Regions from separate parts of the Enterocloster sp. genome, predicted to be linked through region 2. Evidence: riboswitches for the same ligand, from Rfam matches in the RefSeq annotation. Region 2 holds a riboswitch; the other holds the start of a gene.
The links. Region 2 has a riboswitch for thiamine pyrophosphate ahead of ACZM6M_RS08050 (ABC transporter permease). Riboswitches for the same ligand answer to the same signal wherever they lie in the genome.
Positions count from the first base shown of each region.

Region 1: linked by a shared signal. The riboswitch ahead of thiD (bifunctional hydroxymethylpyrimidine kinase/phosphomethylpyrimidine kinase) and the one ahead of ACZM6M_RS08050 (ABC transporter permease) in region 2 are both predicted to bind thiamine pyrophosphate.

Region 1 covers NZ_DBMACH010000001.1:262,398-272,986, forward strand. Annotated here, with positions in the region: gene feoB (ferrous iron transport protein B) at 1-1,609, shown strand, start outside; gene ACZM6M_RS01355 (transcriptional repressor) at 1,931-2,368, shown strand; gene ACZM6M_RS01360 (heavy-metal-associated domain-containing protein) at 2,489-2,710, shown strand; gene ACZM6M_RS01365 (DUF6110 family protein) at 2,930-3,226, shown strand; gene ACZM6M_RS01370 (heavy metal translocating P-type ATPase) at 3,227-5,314, shown strand; TPP riboswitch at 5,513-5,623, shown strand; gene thiD (bifunctional hydroxymethylpyrimidine kinase/phosphomethylpyrimidine kinase) at 5,772-6,563, shown strand; gene ACZM6M_RS01380 (peptidylprolyl isomerase) at 6,710-7,453, shown strand; gene ACZM6M_RS01385 (L,D-transpeptidase family protein) at 7,592-9,013, shown strand; gene ACZM6M_RS01390 (AfsR/SARP family transcriptional regulator) at 9,079-10,302, opposite strand; gene ACZM6M_RS01395 (hypothetical protein) at 10,474-10,589, shown strand, end outside.
Region 2 covers NZ_DBMACH010000006.1:46,812-57,400, reverse strand. Annotated here, with positions in the region: gene ACZM6M_RS08065 (xanthine phosphoribosyltransferase) at 1-158, shown strand, start outside; gene ACZM6M_RS08060 (HAD family hydrolase) at 136-942, shown strand; gene ACZM6M_RS08055 (metallophosphoesterase) at 977-2,530, shown strand; TPP riboswitch at 2,527-2,630, shown strand; gene ACZM6M_RS08050 (ABC transporter permease) at 2,694-3,452, shown strand; gene ACZM6M_RS08045 (ABC transporter substrate-binding protein) at 3,456-4,475, shown strand; gene ACZM6M_RS08040 (ABC transporter ATP-binding protein) at 4,545-5,279, shown strand; gene ACZM6M_RS08035 (TatD family hydrolase) at 5,276-6,142, shown strand; gene ACZM6M_RS08030 (MalY/PatB family protein) at 6,139-7,350, shown strand; gene ACZM6M_RS08025 (cation:proton antiporter) at 7,388-8,599, shown strand; gene ACZM6M_RS08020 (DUF3810 domain-containing protein) at 8,571-9,602, opposite strand; gene ACZM6M_RS08015 (DUF6483 family protein) at 9,859-10,254, shown strand; gene ACZM6M_RS08010 (helicase-related protein) at 10,278-10,589, shown strand, end outside.

The DNA of each region.
Region 1 (10,589 bases), on a different contig from region 2:
TGTAAAGAAATTAGCGGATAAATTAGGCTGTCCAGTTATTCAGACTGTATCTATAACCTCAGGACATGAAGGATTAAAAGAGGTTGTAAATCATGCAGCAGCATTAAAAGGACGTGTGCAGAAAGCGCCATATGTGCAGGCGGATATTGATCTGCAAGACAAAGCGCAGGTTGAGGCAGCCGACAGGAAGCGCTTTGAATTTGTAAATGGGATTGTAAAAGCAGTAGAAAAAAGAAAAGTTTTAACAAAGGATAAAAATAAGCAGGACAGCATCGATGCGGTGCTTACCAATAAATTTGTTGGAATCCCAATCTTTGCAGTGGTTATGTTTGGCGTGTTTTACATATCCCAGTCTACGGTTGGAACATGGATTGCGGACTGGTTAGTTGGCTGTATTGAAGCTTTTCAGGGCTGGGTTGCAGGTTTGGTGGAAGGAGCAAATCCATTCCTTCAGGCGCTTTTGGTGGATGGCATCATTGGAGGCGTAGGCGCAGTAGTCGGTTTCCTGCCTCTGGTAATGGTTATGTATTTCCTGATTGCTCTTTTGGAAGACTGCGGATATATGGCTCGCGCTACTGTGGTTTTAGATCCGATTTTTAAGAGAGTTGGTTTATCAGGAAAGTCTGTAATCCCTATGGTGATCGGAACAGGATGCGCTATTCCGGGTATCATGGCATGCCGTACCATCCGGAACGAAAGAGAAAGAAGAGCAACCGCCATGCTGACGCCGTTTATGCCGTGCGGAGCAAAGCTCCCGGTGATCGCGTTATTTGCAGGGGCGTTCTTCGCAGACGCTTCATGGGTAGGGCCGACCATGTATCTGGCTGGAGCTGTGTTGATTTTCCTGGGCGCATTATTGGTAAAAAAGATTACCGGATATAAATTCCGTAAATCGTTCTTTATCATTGAACTTCCGGAATACAAAATTCCGAGTTTAAAACGGGCAACCCTTTCTATGCTTTCCCGCGGTAAGGCATACATTGTGAAAGCAGGAACGATCATTTTGGTATGTAATACTGCAGTGCAGATTATGCAGAGTTTTAACTGGCAGTTCCAGGTAGTGGAAGAGGGAATGGAACATACGTCTATCCTTGCCTCGATTGCTTCTCCTTTTGCAGTACTTCTGATCCCGCTTGGATTTGGCGTATGGCAGCTTGCAGCGGCAGCAATCACAGGTTTTATTGCAAAAGAGAACGTGGTCGGCACCCTGGCAGTTGTTTATGGACTTACGAATTTTATTGATACGGATGAGCTGGCGTTAGTTGGCGGAGCAAATGAAGTGGCAATGGTTATGGGACTTACGAAAGTCGCGGCACTTGCTTATCTGATGTTTAATCTTTTCACGCCGCCTTGTTTTGCAGCCCTTGGTGCGATGAATTCTGAAATGCAGGATAAAAGATGGCTGTGGGGAGGAATTGCATTGCAGTTAGCTACCGGTTATACAGTTGCATTTTTCGTATATCAGGTAGGTACGCTGATAACAACAGGAACCCTTGGAAACGGTTTTGTTCCGGGACTGATCGCAGTGGCTGCATTTGCCGGGGCATTGCTTGTGCTGATCCAGAGAAATGAGAAAGCTTTCAGCGCCGAGTATCGTCTCCACGCATAAAAAAGAAAGGATAGCGACGTATGGCAGATTTGTTGGTAACAGGTATCCTGCTGTTGATTATAGGCGCTGCGGCTGTTTATATATGGAAAGCAAAGAAGAGAGGCGTTAAATGTATAGGCTGCCCATCTGCAGGAAAATGTTCGGGAAAAGAAGGACATACAGTGTGCAGCTGCGGATGCCATAGTGCAGAAAAATAGGAAATTTCAGGGAAAGCCCGCACTTTGGAAAAGGTGTGGGCCTTTTATATAAAACACAGGAAATGGAGTGAGGTCTGTGAAAAGCTGCCAGAAAAATGAAAATCCGGATTTTTCCAGGACACAAATGGAAAAAGAAACAATTTTCCGTAAGTTAAGAGCGTGTGGAGGCCGTATTACGGCACAAAGGAAAATTCTTCTGGATATTATTTTGGAAGAAGAATGTGTCTGCTGTAAAGAAATTTATTATAAAGCGATAAAAAAAGACCCTGCGATCGGAATAGCGACAGTCTATAGAATGGTCAGGTCGCTGGAAGATATAGGAGCGATCCGAAGAAACAAAATGTATGAGATCCAGTATGGAAAGGAGAGGATTGAAGAAAATGCATTGGCGGACAAAATACTTGCCAGACACTCTTTTTTTCTAAAAATCCTGGTAGAGGCGGGAGTTGATCAACAGCAGGCAGAAAAAGAGGCCAGTATGCTGGAATATATCTTGTCGGATGAAAGTTTTGATAAACTGAAAGTATATATGGAGAAAGGAACGTGGGAAAATGGTAAATGAGATTATAATTGCTGTACTTTTGATTCTGGTATTTACAGGAATCCGTTCCGGCACAAAGCACTTTAAGGGGCAGGGAGGATGCTGTGGCGGTTCTTCGCAAATCAGGACAAAAAGAAAAAATTGAAAAATATCATAGGTCAGAAGAGGGTACAGATCGAAGGCATGACCTGTGAACATTGCAAAAATCGGGTTGAAAACGCATTGAACCGTTTGGAAGGGGTATCTGCAAAAGTGAATCTGAAGAAAAAAACGGCAGTTGTATCTATGGAAAAAGAGGTAGAAGATATGCAGCTCCAGAAAGCGGTTGAGCAGGCGGGGTATAAGGTAATACAAATACGGTGATATGATTGCGGCACGCCATTTGTTGAGAAAATATTTCATTAAAAGAAAAATACTTTGACTGTATATATATGAGAGAATATAATAACAAACCAGAGAAGAGGTGACAGAATGAAACAGCATAGGTTATGGGCATGGGCAATGATTGTTTGTCTCGTCATGTTATTCTATACCGGAAAAAAACACAAATAAAATCGCACAAGACAGAAATGGAGGATATTTATGGATAGTTTAAAATTAAAGAACCTTGCATTGTTTGCAGGCGGAGTATTATTTGGAACGGCAGGTGTGAAAATCCTTTCCAGTAAGGATGTGAAAAAAGTATATGTGGAAGGAACAGCAGCAGTTCTTCGAGCAAGAGATTGTGTGATGAAGACCGCTGAGACCGTTCAGGAAAATGCAGAAGATATCCTGGCAGAAGCAAAGCAGATCAATGAGAGGCGCGCCGCGGAAGAAGCTGCCTCTGTACAGGAAGATACAGTAGAGGATCATGCTGATCCTGAAATAGAGGAAGCGTAATTGAAATTCACTATAAAGCATGAGATTCCGGGAAGAATCCGTATTCATATGGAACAGAAACAAATGTCTTATAAAGAGGCCGATACATTACTGTATTATTTGGATACGCTGGAATATGTCACGCAGGCAAAGGTTTATAGAAGGACGGCCGATGCCTGCGTTTGCTTTTCAGGAAAACGAGAGCTGTTGATTCAGGCTTTAAGAAAATTCCGATATACGTCTGTAAAAGTTCCGGATGAAGTGTTAACAAATTCTGGAAGACAGTTGAATGATATTTATCAGGAGAAACTGATTGGTAAAGTTCTTTTTCATTATGCCGGTAAAATCTTTCTGCCATATCCGGTCAGAAAAGCAGTGGTTTTATGGAAGGCTGTACATTATTTAAAAGAAGGCTGGAAGAGTCTTGCAAGGCGGAAGCTGGAAGTCGCAGTGTTGGATGCATCAGCTATTGGCATTTCTGTTTTGCGAGGTGATTTTAATACGGCTGCTTCCGTTATGTTCCTGTTGGGAGTTGGAGAGACCTTGGAGGAGTGGACACATAAGAAATCGGTAGGAGATCTGGCACGCAGTATGTCTTTGAATGTGTCGAAGGTTTGGCTGAAAAGTGAAGAACAGGAAGTACTTGTTGATTCCAGAAAAATCAAAGAAGGGGATAATATCGTAGTTCACATGGGGAATGTTATTCCTTTTGACGGGGTGGTATGCGAAGGCGAAGGAATGGTAAATCAGTCTTCTCTGACCGGTGAACCGCTCCCGGTTTTGAAAAAGGCAGGAGGATATGTATATGCCGGAAGCGTTCTGGAAGAAGGGGAACTTACTTTTACTGTAAAAAAAGCCGGGGGTTCTTCTCGGTATGAGAAGATTGTTGAGATGATCGAGGAGTCTGAAAAGCTGAAATCTTCGTTGGAAGGAAAAGCAGAACGACTTGCAGATCGATTAGTTCCGGTGACCTTCGCAGGAACAGCTCTTACATGGCTCTTTACGCGAAATATCACGAAGGCTTTAGCTGTGCTTATGGTAGATTTTTCCTGTGCGTTAAAACTCACAATGCCGATTGCGGTATTGTCTGCAATTCGTCAGGCAGGCTCTTATGATATTACGGTAAAGGGCGGAAAATTTTTAGAAGCGGTTGCAGAAGCGGAAACGATCGTACTGGACAAAACAGGCACGCTTACAAAAGCTATGCCTACCGTGAAAATGATCGTTCCATTTTGTGAAGCAGGTGAAAATGAACTGCTTCGTATAGCGGCCTGTCTGGAAGAGCATTTTCCGCACTCTATGGCGAAGGCAGTAGTATCTGCGGCAAAAAAAGCAGGACTTGAACATGAGGAAATGCACTCGAAAGTGGAGTATATTGTAGCTCATGGTATTTCTTCCAGTATAGAGGGAAAACGTGTCTTTATAGGCAGTGCACATTTTATTTTCGATGATGAAAAATGTACTGTTCCGAAGGAATATCAGAAACAGTTTGAAAGCCTCCCGGAAGAATACTCTCATTTATATCTGGCGATAGACGGAGTTCTTGCAGCAGTGATCTGTATTGAAGATCCGTTGCGGGAGGAAAGCGCGAGCGTAGTGAGAGCATTGAAAGGGGCAGGATTTCAGAAGGTTGTTATGATGACGGGAGACAATGAGCGTACAGCAGCGTTCATTGCCCGAAAGGCAGGTGTTGATGAGTACTACTCAGAGGTATTGCCGGAAGACAAAGCCATGTTTATTGAGAAGGAAAAAGCCAAAGGAAAGAAGGTACTCATGGTAGGCGACGGGATCAACGATTCTCCGGCACTTTCAGCGGCGGACGCAGGGATTGCAGTCAGCGATGGGTCAGAACTTGCCAGAGAAATTGCAGACATTACGATTCCGGCTGATAATTTATATCAGATTGTGCGATTGAAGTATCTCAGTCAGGCATTGATGAGAAGAATAAACAGGAACTATAAAGAAATAGTGGGTATTAACACATTACTCATTCTTTTAGGAGTGGGAGGAATGATACAGCCTACGACTACTGCAATGTTCCATAATATGTCTACGATAGCAATCAGTTTGCAAAGTATGCAAAATCTTTCGGAAATAGAAGAAGTTTAAACAAATGTGATCCGCTGTCATACCGGCAGTAAAAATGGTTTAACAGAGATTCTGGGAAGCTGTTGCGGATAAAATAGTTTAGGAGGATTTGGAAAACTCTCCGCTGACTGCTGAAATGATGTGATATGAGAGAGGGATAACTGGTTTAAGGCCGGTTATCCCTCTTGCTTTTTAGGACAGAAGGATTATAATAAAAAGTAATATAAAAAGGGGAGCTCGCGCAAGCGGGCTGAGAGTAAGCTGACAGCGCTTAGACCCGTGAACCTGATTTGGATAATGCCAACGTAGGGAAGCTTTTAAAGAGAGAGTGCACCTGCCGGGGTGGGATTATGTCGCTGATGCGACCCGCCGCAGGCGGAGAATCCTGCTTGCGAGATTCGTTTTTATGGCAGCCGAAGTATGTTTTATCGCTGTGAGTCTTGATCGTTCCCTTTTTGTAAACAGAAAGGAGATTCAAATGAAAACGGTATTGACGATAGCAGGCAGCGACAGCAGCGGAGGAGCAGGAATCCAGGCGGATTTAAAGACTATGCTGGCAAATGGAGTATATGGAATGAGCGCCATCACGGCTCTCACAGCACAGAATACAACCGGTGTAAGCGCTATCATGGAGGTGGCGCCGGAATTTCTGGAGAAGCAGCTGGATGCAGTATTTACGGATATACGGCCGGATGCGGTAAAAATCGGCATGGTATCTTCTGCACAGCTGATCAAGGTGATCGCAGAGCGCCTGAGCTTTTATCAGGCGGAACATATTGTAGCAGATCCGGTGATGGTAGCCACCAGCGGAGCTAGACTCATAGGAGAAGATGCGGTGGAGATGCTGAAAGAGCGGCTGCTGCCTCTGGCAGCTTTGGCGACGCCCAATATACCGGAGGCAGAGGTGCTTTCCGGCTGTGAAATCCGGTCTGAAGAGGACATGGAAACAGCGGCCAGGATCATTTCACAGACATATGGCTGCAGTGTGCTCTTAAAGGGAGGGCACCGGATCAATGATGCTAATGATTATTTATACAGAATGGGCCATGGAATCTGGCTTTACGGAAAAAGGATCAACAATCCCAATACCCATGGTACCGGCTGTACCCTGTCCAGCGCCATTGCTTCCAACCTGGCAAAGGGAATGGAACTGGAGGCTGCAGTCGCTCAGGCGAAGCGGTATCTTTCTGCTGCCCTGGAAGCACAGCTTGATCTGGGAAGGGGAAGCGGCCCCATGGATCACGGCTTTGCTGTCAGGGGAGAATATTAAGCACAGTGCTTTAGGCAAATTGTGACTAAACTGTGATATTTTTATAAAGTCCTTTACTTGTGGATATCCGGAATGGTACAATGATCTGGCTGCCTCTTATCAGAAAAAAGGGGCAGATGAACGGACGGGAAAGGAAGGAATACAGGATGAAAAAATGGATGACAGTCTGCCTGGCCGCAGTGACAGCAGCAGTATTTATGGCCGGATGCGGCAGTACACCAGATGCAAAGGAAACAGCAAAGGAGACAGCAGCGGCTTCTTCAGAGGCAGAAACCACAAAGGCAGAAACAGCAGCAGAGTCTGAGAAAGAGACAGCAGCGGAAGACGGAACAGCCCAGGCAGATGAAAAGAGTACAGCAGGTCATAAGGAGAGTCTGGATCTGCAGGCTGCAGCCGGAAAGCACCATATAGAGATCAATGTAAAGGATTACGGCACCATTTTCGTAGAGCTGAACGGAGATAGCGCCCCGATCACAGTGGCAAATTTCATGGATCTGGCAGAACAGGGATTTTATGACGGACTTACCTTCCATCGGATCATCAGCGGATTTATGATTCAGGGAGGAGATCCCATGGGAAATGGTATGGGAGGCTCAGAACGGGAAATCAAAGGAGAATTTTCCTCCAATGGTGTAGAGAATGACTTATCTCACACAAGAGGCGCCATTTCCATGGCACGTTCCCAGATGAAGGACAGTGCAAGCTCCCAGTTTTTTATTGTACATGAGGACAGTACGTTCCTGGACGGTGAATACGCCTGCTTTGGCTATGTAACCGATGGTATGGAGGTTGTGGACGCAATCTGTAAGGATACTCAGGTAGAGGATAATAATGGTACAGTTGCAAAGGATAATCAGCCGGTGATCGACAGCATTAAGGTCATTGACTGATCAATTTCAAAGGAGATCTTTCGGGAAGGGGGGTCTCTTTTACATTTTTTAATAAAAATTGTAGGCAATTGTAAGATGCACAGAAGGAAAAGTATGCTAGAATAAAATATGAGATTTTATATCAGAAAGGATGTTTTTATGCGTAAAAATAAAACTGCTCTTTTTCTGGCAGCCGTTTCTTTGTCTGCTTTTTTTGCCGTTTCTTCCCCGGGAGCTCAGGAAGACGCTTCGCGGTTTGTGGACGGTACCAGGATCAACAGCGTAGGTGTGGGAGGACTCACACCGGAGGAGGCCAGAGAACGGATCCAGGGATTTTATGCCGGCGAATACGAGCTTTCTGTCATAAAAAAGGACGGGAGCAGGGAGGTGATCCGGGGAGAAGCAATTGATTATCAGGTTGCGTTGACAGATGATCTGGATGCTATCCTGAAGGCTCAGAACGAAGGGGGGAGGCAATCCGGCCCCTCGGTAGACAATTCACATCAGGCAGCGCTTGCTCCCTCCTACAGCCAGGAAAAGCTGGATCAGGCCATTGAAGCACTTTCCGTATTAAACAGCAGCGCTGTTACAGTTACAAAGGACGCTTCGATTTCACCCTATGAGGAAGGAAAGCCATTTTCCATTGTTCCCGCAGTACAGGGAAATGATGTGGATCGGGAAAAAACGATTTTGGCAGTAAATGAGGCTGTAAAGGCAGGAAGAAATGAATTGGATCTGGAGGCAGAAGGCTGCTACCGAACCGTCAGCCTGTGGGAAAGTGATGAACATTTGAAGAATCTCTGTGATGCCATGAACAGCCGGAGAGAAAAAAAGCTCCGTTATGTATTCGGAGAGGCAGAGGAGTTTTTGACAGGAGAAACCATGGCCAGCTGGATCACGGGGGTATCAGAGGGAAAGATTACGGTTGATCAGGAAAAGGTAGCAGCTTTCGTAAAGGATCTGGCTTCCCGATATGACACAGCTGGAACAGCCAGAACCGTAACAAAGGCAGCAGGAGGTCAGACAGAGATCACAGGCCCCTATGGCTGGAAGATCAATCAGGCAGCAGAGACGGCAGCCCTTATGGAGCTGGTTTCTTCGGGAAGCTGCTGGAGCGAAGGACAGGCTCAGGCCGACAGAGAGCCTGTTTACAGCCAGAAGGCTGCGTCCAGAGAGGGAATGGATTGGGGAACTACCTATGTTGAGGTCGATCTGGGAGGCCAGCACGTTTATATGTTCAAAGAGGGCCAGATCGTATGGGATGCTCCCTGTGTCACAGGAAATGTGTCAAAGGATTATACCACTCCTTCAGGAATCTACAGCCTGACCTATAAGGAAAAGGATCGGATACTCAGAGGAAAGAAAAAGCCTGACGGAACCTATGAGTATGAGAGCCATGTAGATTACTGGATGCCTTTTAACGGCGGGATCGGCCTTCATGACGCATCTTGGAGAAGCAAGTTTGGCGGAACGCTTTATCAGACCGGAGGCAGCCACGGCTGCATCAATCTTCCTACCCAAAAGGCTCCGGCGCTGTATGATCTGGTGTATAAGGGGATCCCGGTACTCTGTACTCCATAAAATGACCCGCCCGGAGATCAGAAGCATTCTCCGGGCGGGTGATAAAAATTGTATGGAAGGCAGGATCAGAACCCTTCATCCCGATTCAAGGGCTTTAAGGGCTGTAAACGGAATTCAACAGTCATGTCCTTTCGGTTGTAAACTTTCCGGAAATTGGTGATGATCCGTTTCAGCACCATCTCAGCCATTTCTGAAGTAATCGTAGGAAGAAGGATCAGATATTGGCTGATGCTGTAACGGGTAAATACATCACTGCATCTTAGGGAACCTCGGATGGATGCTTCCAGATGCTCCATTGCTTTGTTTAAGATCAGGGTTTTAAGTGATTTTCCATTCAGACCGGTTACGGTAAGCATACACAGATAGATGGAATCGCCGGTGCGGTCAATGGCCCGCCGCTCCAGCTGAAACAGATCACGGAAGACAGGGTATTCGCAGTAAAAGGCGCCGCCGGAGCTTTCTTCGCTGAGAGCGTGCTGGATATGATCCAGATTCAGGTTGACACCCTGTTCGTCATCACGGATGATCTTATACAGATCCTTAAAATGATCAGAGGGGGAGATGGAAAACTCACTGTAAAAGAGATCCAGAGTGTTGTTGTATTCTTCCAGCGCCTGATGGGTGTGGCCGTCCCGATACAGAGAATAAACCAGCTGATAGCGGAATTCTTCGTCAAAGGGTTCAATGGCAATAGCGGTCTGACACAGGGCGGTGATCTGGGAAAAGGCTTTCTTTGCAGTCAGAAGATGAATGGTATAGTGGATCAGCTTTTGATACAGCGTATGGTAATAGGTGCTGATCGGGATGACCCAGGATTCGTACTCCGCTCTTGGAAGAAAATCTCCCCTGTAAAGTTCAACGCCGGCAAAACAGAGGGAAAGGGCTTCCTCCTCCGGGAGAGATTCATTTAACACACAGGTACAGATCGTTTCAAATTCATCAATATCTAAAACAGTAGTATATTCTTTGGTCCAGGCATAGGTTCCGCGCTGTTGGACTAAAAGCTTCTGAGGCGGAATATCCAGAGGCTCTAAAAGCTTTCTTGAGCGGAACATCAGGGTTTTAAGCGCTCCTGCAGGATTAACACCCGGATCATCCGGCCATATTACCTGGATCAGTTCTGCCGGACTGATATCCTTTTTCTGGAAGATTGCCAGATATTCTAAAAGAACCCATGGCTTTTTTGACTGATTGCTGCTGTCGTTGATTACCTTCCCCCCGGCTTCGATTGAAAAGCCTCCCAAGGTATGTATATAAATTGTAGGATTTAAGTCAAATGCTGATGGCATCTTTTGTAACTCCTTCATACTAATATATGTTAAGTATAACCATATAAGGGGAAAATGTCTACATCTTCTGCCGGAAAGAAAAAGAAAAATGAGAAAATAGCCCGATTTGTAACCGGATTGTAACCGGAAACTGATATACTAGAAAAAAGTGACAGAAAAAGGGGATGAAAAATGCCAATGACCAAAAAAGGTTTATTGCCGAATGCATACCGGTTTATCCATATTGCAGCAGACGGATTTGAAGACCGTATACTGAAGGGGAGACTCTATCATGACAGCCGGGAAGG
Region 2 (10,589 bases):
CCGGAGCCGAGTTGGTAGGAGCTGGTATTGTAATCGAAAAGGGCTTCCAGGTAGGCGGAGATCTGATCCGTTCCGAGGGGATCCGTCTGGAGTCCCTTGCGATCGTAGACAGCATGGACGAGGAAACAAATACCATTGTATTCAGGGATGATGAATAAAATGAAGGCATTATTTTTTGACATAGACGGAACCCTTCTTTCTGAAAAGACGCGGCAGATTCCTGAGAGCGCAAAGGAAGCCCTTAAGGAAGCCAGACGCAGAGGCCATCTTGTATTTATCAATACGGGCCGCGTGTACTGCCACCTGTCTCAGATCCGCTCTGAGGTAGAGGCAGACGGCTTTCTCTGCGGCTGCGGCACCTGTGTGGTAGTTCAGGATCAGATTCTCTACCGCCACGCGATTCCCTATGAACGGGGGCTTCAGATGAAGCGCGATATTGATGCGTGCGGCCTGGACGGCATCCTGGAGGGAACAGAAGGGTGCTATATGCATAAAACGCCTTCCCGCATCCCAAGAGTTGAGGAGCTTAAGAATGCGATCCGGGCAGGCGGCTGTGTCATTCCCCATGACTGGGAGGATGAAGGCTATGTGTTTGACAAGATTTATCTTGGATCCGATGAAAACAGCCGTCCCAAAGAACTTTTTGGACGAATGAAGGACATGGAGATCATTGACCGGGGAAATGGCTTTTATGAATGTGTGCCAAGAGGTCATTCAAAGGCAACCGCTATTGACCAGGTGTTAAAGCACTGCGGCATTTCCCTGGAAGACGCCTATGTGTTCGGAGACAGCAGCAATGACCTGTCCATGTTCCGATATGCTTCCAACTGTGTCCTTATGGGCCATCACAGCCCGGTGCTGGAGCCCTATGCTTCCTTTGTTACAAAGACAGTAGAGGAGGACGGGATTGCGTATGCCATGAAGGAGCTGGGGATTATTTAGCCCCGGTTCGGAAATGGAAAGCAGGATATAACGGATGAAACAGAAAACCTGGATCATAAGTGCCCTGATGTGTGCCATGGTTATCATGGTATGCCTCGGGGTACTGCACCTTTTAAAGGAAATGACAGAAAACAATGCACCCTCAGGGACTGTGGCTGAGGAAAGCACAGACCATACAGAACCGGAAATCGATTTTGCAGAGGAAGAGGAAACGAAAGAGGACATAGCAGAGACGGGTCCGGAGGAAGAGGAAAGCGATGTTCCCGTAGAGAGGGAAGAAGGATACTATGGATGGAAGCAGGAGCTTCCCCAGATTTTTCCTTCTGTTCCGGAGGAGGTTCCCTATGAGCCGCCCAGGCTGATCCTTGCGACCGATCTTCACTATCAGAGCGCCCAGGCAGATGACGGCGGAGCCGCCTTTCAGCTTTTTGTGGAGCGGGGAGACGGCAAGGTGGTGGAATATCTGCCGGAGCTTTTAGAAGCATTTATGGATCAGGTCATAGAGGAACATCCCTCGGCTCTGGTTTTAAGCGGCGATATCACCATGAATGGGGAAAAGATAAACCATGAGGAGCTGGCCAGAGGGCTTATGCGGGTACAGGACGCCGGGATTCCGGTACTTATTGTTCCCGGAAACCATGATATCAACAATCCCCATGCAGCCGTGTATTTTGGTGAGGAAAAGGCAGAGGCAGATCCGGTGACGCCGGAAGAATTTTACAATATTTACCATATGTACGGCTACGACCAGGCTATCAGCCGGGATGATGCTTCTTTGAGCTATGTCTATCAGCTGGATGAGAGAAATCGTCTCCTGATGCTGGATACCTGCCAGTATGAGCCTAAGAATATGGTAGAAGGGCAGCTTAAGGTGGAAACCTTCCAGTGGGCAGATGAACAGCTTAAAAAGGCAAAGAAAGATGGGATAAACGTTCTTCCCATCGGCCACCACAATCTTCTGGCTCAGAGCCGGATGTACACGACCCAGTGTGCCATGAACAACAATGGCGATGTGATCGAGCTGTTCCAGAAGTATGAACTGCCGCTGTACTTAAGCGGCCACCTTCATGTTCAGCGGATCCGCAAGCATAAGGCAGAACCGGGAGCGGCAGATGATTCATACGGAATCATGGAGATTGTCACGGACGCACTCAGCATACCGCCCTGTCAGTATGCGCTTCTGGAATGGAAGCGGGACGGCAGTATGGAATACAGCACAAAGGCAGTGGATGTATCGGCCTGGGCGGCGCGTACCGGAAGCCAGAATCCGGATCTTCTGGATTTTGAGGGTTGGTCGGAGCTCTATATCCAGAAGCTGATCATTGACCAGATCCGGGGTATTGTAAAGAATCTGGGAAATGACGTGGAGCACTCCATGGCAGAGGTGTATGCTTCCGTTTATATTGATTATTATGCCGGACGCCGCATCGATGCAAAGGGTATAAGAAGTTCCAAGGGCTACCGCTGGTGGGAGAGAAATATGCCGGACAGTTATCTGTTAAAGGAGCTGGACGCCATGATCGACGACTCGGACCGCGACAACAATTACATGCTGCTGCCGGAGGTAAATGCCGCGGCAGAGGAATAAGACAACAGGGGAGCCTGTATACAGGCTGAGAGGAAATTGTAATTTCGACCCATAACCTGATTTGGATAATGCCAACGTAGGGAAATACAGAGTATATGAATGCTTTTGGCCTCTGTCCTGCGGGATGGAGGCCTTTTAACATATAAGGAGGATAAGATTGAACATGAAGCAGGTAAGCAGCCGGATGGCTCCGGCAGGTTATATTCTGGTGATTTTACTCCTGTGGGAGCTGGCGGTAAGGCTGTTTCATATCCCTCTCTATATTCTTCCCGCACCTACAGCCATAGCTGCTGCTTTGGGAGAAGAATGGCCGGTTCTGGCTTCCCATGGGGCCGTGACGGTATTGGAGGCACTGGCTGGTATTCTGATCTCTCTGATTTTGGCACTGGCCCTGGGAATCCTTATGGACCGGTTTCCGGCAGTGCAAAGAGGCATATACCCTCTTTTGGTCGTTACTCAGACCGTACCCATGATCGTACTTGCCCCGATTTTGATCATCTACATGGGCTTTGGTCCCGGCCCGAAGATTCTTACCGTGGTTTTGATGTGCTTTTTTCCTGTGGCGGTGAGCTTTTCAGACGGCCTGTCCCGTGTGGATGAGGAATACGTTCACCTGGTACGTTCCTATGGTGCGGGAAAATGGGGAGCGTACCGTCTGGTAAAAATTCCTGCTGCCCTTCCTGCGCTGTTGTCCGGTCTTAAGGTGGCTGCAACTTACAGTATCAGCGGGGCTGTGGTAGGAGAGTGGATTGGTTCCCAGCAGGGACTTGGATATTATCTGCTGCGGGTAAAAAACGGATATATGCTGGACAAGGTTTTTGCCTGTGTGGCTGTGATCATTGGTCTCAGCCTGTGCATGAATGGGGCTGTGCGCCTGCTTGGGCGGATCTGCCTTCCCTATGAAAGAAAGAGGAGGAAATAAGAGATGGGAAACTATGGAATATTTGTGAGAAAGATAGCGGCAGGGATTTTGGCTGCAGCAGTTGCAGCAGGATTGTCCGGCTGTGCAGACACTGCTTCTGAGAAGTCGGCAGAAGGAGAGAACCCCGAGAATGTTACGGTAATTCTGGATTATGTTGCCAATACCAACCACACAGGAATGTATGTGGCTCTGGATCAGGGGTATTACAAAGAGGCCGGAATGGATGTGAGTATCGTGGAGCCTACAGAGGGAGCCACAGCTACGCTGATTGCTGTGGGAAAGGGAGATTTCGGCATCAGCTATCAGGAGGATGTGACCATAGCCCGAACCTCGGCCGATCCTCTTCCGGTTAAAGCGGTTGCAGCTTTGATCCAGCACAATACCTCAGGCTTTGTGACCTATGGGGATAAGGATATCCATTCTCCGAAGGATTTTGAGGGAAAAACCTATGCAGGCTGGGGCGGTCCGGGAGAGGAGGCCGTGTTAAAGGCAGTGATGGCAAAGGACGGAGGGGATTTTTCAAAGCTGGATATGGTGATTTCAGACGGCTCCGGCTTTGAGGCGCTGAAGGATAAGGTTGACGTTATGTGGTTTTTTGAAGGATGGGACAATATAAAATGCCGGCTGAATGATTTTCCTATCAACTATATGGAGCTGCGTCAGCTGGACAAGCGTCTGGATTACTATACCCCTGTTATTATCGCCAGTGAGGATACGCTGAAAAATAAGCCGGAAATGACGAAGAAATTCCTGGAGGCTACTGCAAAGGGATATCGGTATGCAATCGAACATCCAAAGGAAAGCGCAGAGATCCTTCATAAATATGCACCGGATTATTCTCTGGAAATGCTTACCATGTCACAGGAATATCTGGCAGGCAAATACATGGAGGATACAAAACGCTGGGGCGAAATGAAGGATTCTGTATGGGATAATTACACGGATTTTCTGGTGGAATATGGCGTAATTGAAGAGGATATCCCGGCAGATCAGTGTTATACCAATGAATTTCTTCCCCAATAAAAATGCGGCGGATGATAAAACAGGACAGACCATAAAAAGGAGGGGCAGGAGCATTTCCCTGCAGATACAATGAAATTAGAGATTTCCGGTCTTACATTCAGCTATGAAAACAAAAAGATATTTGACGGTCTGGAATTTTCCATCCGGGAAGGAGAGTTTGTAAGCCTTTTAGGGCCCTCCGGCTGCGGCAAATCTACCCTTTTAAAGCTTCTTACCGGGGTGATCGCTCCTGAAAAAGGCCATATCCTGACAGATGGACAGGAAATCCGAGGGATTACGGAGCATTTTGCATATATGCCCCAGAACGACCTTTTATTTCCATGGAAAACCATTTTGGAAAATGTGTGTCTTTACGGCAGGATCCATGGAGGGCAGGAGCAGGTAAAAAAAGAAGCCCTGTCACAGATGGGAGCCTTTGGTCTGGAAGGCTATGAAAATGAATACCCCTCTGCCCTGTCCGGGGGAATGCGCCAGAGAGCTGCATTTTTAAGAACCCTTTTGTGCCGTGCGGATATCCTGCTTCTGGACGAACCATTTGGGGCGCTGGATGTGATCACCAGAGGAGAGATGCAGGACTGGCTTCTGGGAGTCCGAGCCAGATTAAACCGCACCGTTCTTCTGGTGACTCACGATATGGACGAGGCCATCTATCTATCCGATCGGATCCTGATCTTAGATCCCGGCAGAGGCAGGATCGGAAGCGAGATAGAGATTGCAGAAAAGAACCGGAGCCGGGACTGGCTTTACAGTCAGGGGGAACTGCGCCGCAGGATTTACAGAGAGATTATGGGAGACAGAACGTGAAAATAGGAGAAAACAGCACAGCAGAACAATATGTGACAGAGGCAGGCAGGTTTTGGGAAGAAGGGGATGGTCTGATCGATGCCCACGCTCATATAGGGACAGAAGAGGAGATCCGGGAACGCATTCGGGATGGAATCCCTTCTGTGATATGTGCGGGAAGCCCAAAAGAGGCGGAGCAATTAAAACGGCTGTTCAATCGTTTTGAGGTGCATCCGGTCATCATTCCTGCCACAGGGCTTCATCCGTGGAACAGCGATAAGTATCGGGCAGAGGAAATGTTTCCCTTTATGGAAGAATGGCCGGTCATGGGGGAAATCGGTCTGGACACGTTGTGGTGTGACGTACCTCTTAACGTACAGAAAGAGGCGTTTGAATGTCAGCTGGATTTTGCCGTCAAAAAGCGTAAACCAGCGGTTCTTCACACCAAGGAGCAGGAGGCTGAGATTGCCGGGATCCTGCGAAGATATCCTAACCGTTATCTGGTTCACTGGTATTCCTGCGGACAGCATCTGGAGGAGTATCTGGATCAGGACTGCTATGTCTCTATCGGGCCGGATGTGGTGTGGAATCCGGCGGTTCAGGAGGCAGCCAGACAGGTGCCTGAGGATCGGCTTCTCATAGAAACAGATGGTCTTGGGGCTGTGAAATGGGCCTGGGAGGAAGGAGAAAAGCATGGTATAATGGAGTCACAGTTCCATACAGCTCTGCCTGAACTTACAGTCCGCAGTTCTCTGGAGCAGACCTTACGGGAAGTATCCCGGCTCCGGGGAGTGGAGATGAATGTGCTTGCAAAAGCAATTAAGCGGAATTTCCGCAGATTTGTATGGGGAGACAATACCGGACAAAAGGAGGAGAACAGATGAAGTACGATTTTACAAGCATTATGGAACGTCATGGAAAAGATGCCATTGCAGTTGACGGACTTGGCACAATGCCGGGGTTCGCACCGGATCCTCCAAAAGAAGGCTTTGATATCATCCCCATGTGGGTAGCGGATATGAATTTTCCTACTGTACCTACAGTCCAGGAGGCTATGGCTGAACGCATCGGACATCCGGCGTTTGGATACTTTTCTCCGTCCGATGATTATTTTAATGCAATTATCCGGTGGCAGGAAAGGAGAAACGGGGTAAGAGATCTGGAAAAGAAGCATATTGGATATGAAAACGGTGTGCTGGGCGGTCTTCTCAGCGCCTTAAATGTATTTTGCTCCAAAGGGGATCATGTGCTTTTAAATTCTCCTACCTATATCGGCTTTACTAAATCTCTTGCCAATAACGGATACCGCGCTGTCCACTCTCCCCTGTATCTGGATGAGGAAAATGTATGGCGCATGGATTATGAGGACATGGAGAAAAAGATTGTGGAATATAAGATCCATGCAGCTGTTTTCTGTTCCCCCTATAATCCGGTCGGACGGGTGTGGACACGGGATGAGATCGAACGTGCTATGGAGATTTTTAAGAGGCACAATGTATTTGTTGTATCAGATGAAATCTGGTCGGATATCATCACTCTGGGCCATAAGCATATCCCCACACAGAGCGTCAGCGAGGATGCCCGCCAGCGAACCGTGGCTCTCTATGCGCCCAGCAAGACTTTTAATCTGGCAGGCCTGGTCGGAAGCTACCATATTATTTACAATGACTGGATCCGCGACCGGGTAGAGAAGGAGTCCTCCCTGTCCCACTACAATGAGATGAATGTGCTGTCCATGCACGCCCTGATCGGCGCTTACAGGCCGGAGGGATATGAGTGGGTGGACGAGCTGTGCGCGACCATTACGGGAAATATTGATTATGCGGCAGATTATATCGAAACTCATTTTGAAGGAGTAAAGGTTTCACGCCCGGAAGGCACCTATATGCTGTTTATTGATGTGGAGGAATGGTGCAGGAAACATGGAAAGACACTAGAGGAAGTGGAAAAAGCCGGCTGGGATGTGGGCGTGGCATGGCAGGACGGAAAGATGTTTTTCGGTCCCTGGAGCATCCGCATGAACCTGGCCCTTCCCTTAAGCCGTGTAAAGGAGGCCTTTGAACGGCTGAGAAGGTATGTATTTCAGGGGTAAGTCCGGGACGGTACATATTTATTAAGGAGAAACCAACATGCTCACATCCCTGTCATTTATTTTTCTGCTGGGGCTGGCTATGGCGGCTGTGTGTCAGCGGCTTAAGCTGCCCCGCATCATCGGTATGCTCTTAACGGGCATCCTTTTGGGGCCTTATGCGCTGAATCTGCTGGATCCTTCCATATTGGCTGTATCGGCAGACCTGCGCCAGATGGCTCTGATCATTATTTTGCTAAAGGCCGGATTGTCGCTTAATCTGGCAGATTTAAAACGGGTGGGCCGTCCGGCCGTTATGATGGCCTGCGTTCCCGCCAGCTTTGAGATTTTGGGATTTCTTATTTTTGCACCCCATATTTTGGGAGTTACAAGGGTAGAAGCCGCTGTCATGGGCGCTGTACTGAGCGCTGTTTCGCCTGCGGTGGTAATCCCAAGGATGGTTCAGCTCATGGAGGAGAGGTACGGTACAGATAAAAGCATCCCTCAGATGATCATGGCAGGAGCATCCTGTGATGATATTTTCGTCATTGTCCTTTTCTCCACCTTTGTCACCATGGCCCAGGGCGGAGCGGTTCATGGAACGGATCTGCTGAATGTGCCTGTTTCGATTATCCTTGGGGTTGCTTTGGGTGTGGGAACCGGGTACGCCTTAAGCCTGTTTTTTGAAAAAGCCTATGTCTGCGGCCGTTATGTGAGAAACAGCACAAAGGTTATTATTCTTCTGGGAGTATCCTTTCTGCTGATGGCAGTGGAAACATGGCTGAAGGAAATCGTATCCATATCCGGTCTTCTGGCTGTAGTAAGTACAGCTTGCGTGCTGAAAATAAGGAGCATTCCAGATGTATCATCCCGTCTTTCGGAAAAATTTGGAAAACTGTGGATCGCGGCAGAGGTTATTCTTTTTGTTCTGGTTGGAGCCGCTGTAGATATCCGCTATACGCTTGAAGCCGGACTTCCGGCACTGGCCATGATTGCTGCAGCCCTTGTGTTCCGTTCTCTGGGCACCATGTTCTGCCTGTTCGGAACCGCTTTGAATTTGAAGGAGCGCCTGTTCTGCATCATCGCTTATCTGCCTAAGGCCACGGTTCAGGCTGCCATCGGTTCCGTGCCCCTGGCCCTGGGGCTTCCCTGCGGAGCACTGGTGCTGTCCGTAGCAGTTCTGGCGATTGTTATCACAGCTCCTCTGGGAGCATTGGGAATGGATCTTACCTATAAGAAGTTTCTCAAAAAGAACGGTAGTATACCAGCATAAGATCCACCATCCGCCCATAGCTTTTGACCCCGTCGGTCTGGCTGTGGGCTTTTAAATAGGTGTCATTTACTTTCGTGGATACCTCTGCCACCGTTCCTTCAAACTGGTCCCAGAACCGGTTGTTTTCTCCTAAGTCCTCTATTGCTTGAGGATCTAATTGTTCATACAGGCGGCAGTAGCCCTCAAAATCCGCTTTTGCCAGGGCATTTCCCGCATAAACCCATCCGGTCAGATATCCGCTGTATTGAAACGCCTCTGCATCGGATCCGATACAGGCCAGATATCCGATAAAATTTGCCTCATCTTCTCTCATATACCCTTTTAGATGAGAAAGTTCATGGCAGATCGTATGGGGAATATTGTAAAATGGCATCTCGCTGTTGTAATTTGCTTCAATGGTAAAGGGAGAGTAGATTCCTGTAAGCTGTTGTACAGATAGAAGCCGGGGATTCAGTAACGGTTTGGTGTAAGGATACCAGCCCCCAAGCTGGGGAAAATCAGCCCCCAAATTTGCCATAGCCTCCTGTCCCAATTCCCCCATAGAACGGAAAAAGAAAGCATTGCGTTTGGGAGAGTCTTCCCCTGGCACAGTTTCATTTACCTGCTTTACCAGATATTCGCAGAGCGAATAAAGCTCCGCAGTCGTACTGCCTTTTTTTAATTCTTCAGAAAATCCGGCCTCTTCGGAAAAGGGCTTTCTGTAATAATTGATTCCGCAGTTTATTGTATAGATAAAAAATAAAAGCGAGGCAAGAAAAAAGGCATTTTTAAAAAGCAGGAGAGGGCGTTTTAAGCTGTGGAGTATCCAATACAGGCAGAAAGCCAGAAGAAGGTAAAGTCCTGCCTCAGACAGTGAAAATGGAAAAAGGCCGGAAAACCGTGCGATGGTATTTTTAAGACCGGCATAAATGGTTACGGAGTACCACTGGGCAAATACAGGAAATGTTCTGGCACAGCCCAGGAGCAGAACAGATAAAACGGCCAGAATGAGACTTGATGTCATTTTTTTGTCCGGTTTTTTTATAAAGGAAAATGGGGTTGTGTTCCTATCATTTAGTTTCATATACACATTTGTTCTCTTTCGTATTTTTTCCATTATAATTGCTGGGAAAATGGGAGTCAAGGGGAGGGAAAGGCAAAGGGGGAATGAAGCATCTTGACTCAGCTGGCGGTATCCCCTATACTTAGTAGAAAATAAGTCCCCAAAGGTCTGCTCTCTGGGACTGGAATGGGCAGCAAACAATCAGGAGTGAACAACTATGGCATATCAGGATGATTATGTAATGCGTACGATTACCGACCTTGTTCGGGCCATTGCCGGACTGGCACTGGGGAAAAATGAAATTGATTATGACCTTCCTCTCTCAGAGGCGGCTTACACGCCCGTGGATCGGGCTTACCGCCGTTTAAAGGATCTTGCAGATGCAGGAGACATTAACGGGGCTGAGAATGAGCTGTATGAATGTCTGGATACCAGTGACAGGGCGTATTTGGAAATGGCTCTGGCATTTTATATGTATTTAAACCAGCTGGATGATGATGCTCTTTATACCGCCAATTTTTCCAGAGAGGAAATTGCAGAAGGGATTAACAGTATCAGCGCTCAGTTTGGCATCTCCGGTTTTGAGAATTTCGTAGACACTACTATGGTATAAGCATGTCTGAAAGGGAGCGGTTAATGGAAATAAGAAATGAATGCGCCGTCTGTCTGGCCGACTGCTATAAGGAACTGTTTTTTGGTCCGTCCAACAGACGCTGCCGGGCCATGACAGGGGCAGAGCTGCGAAATCGTCTGTCCCGGTTAAATGATGCGTGTCTGGAAAAAATTATAAAACCAAACGAATTAAGCGATATACACGCCATGCTGGCAAAAGTCTGTGCGTTCCTGATGCATAAAGAGGGACGCATAAAGCCCGGTCCTCAGCTTACCCGGTGGGAGGAGAATTGCCGGTGTATGGAGAAATTCTGTGAGCATCTGGCAAAAAAGGAT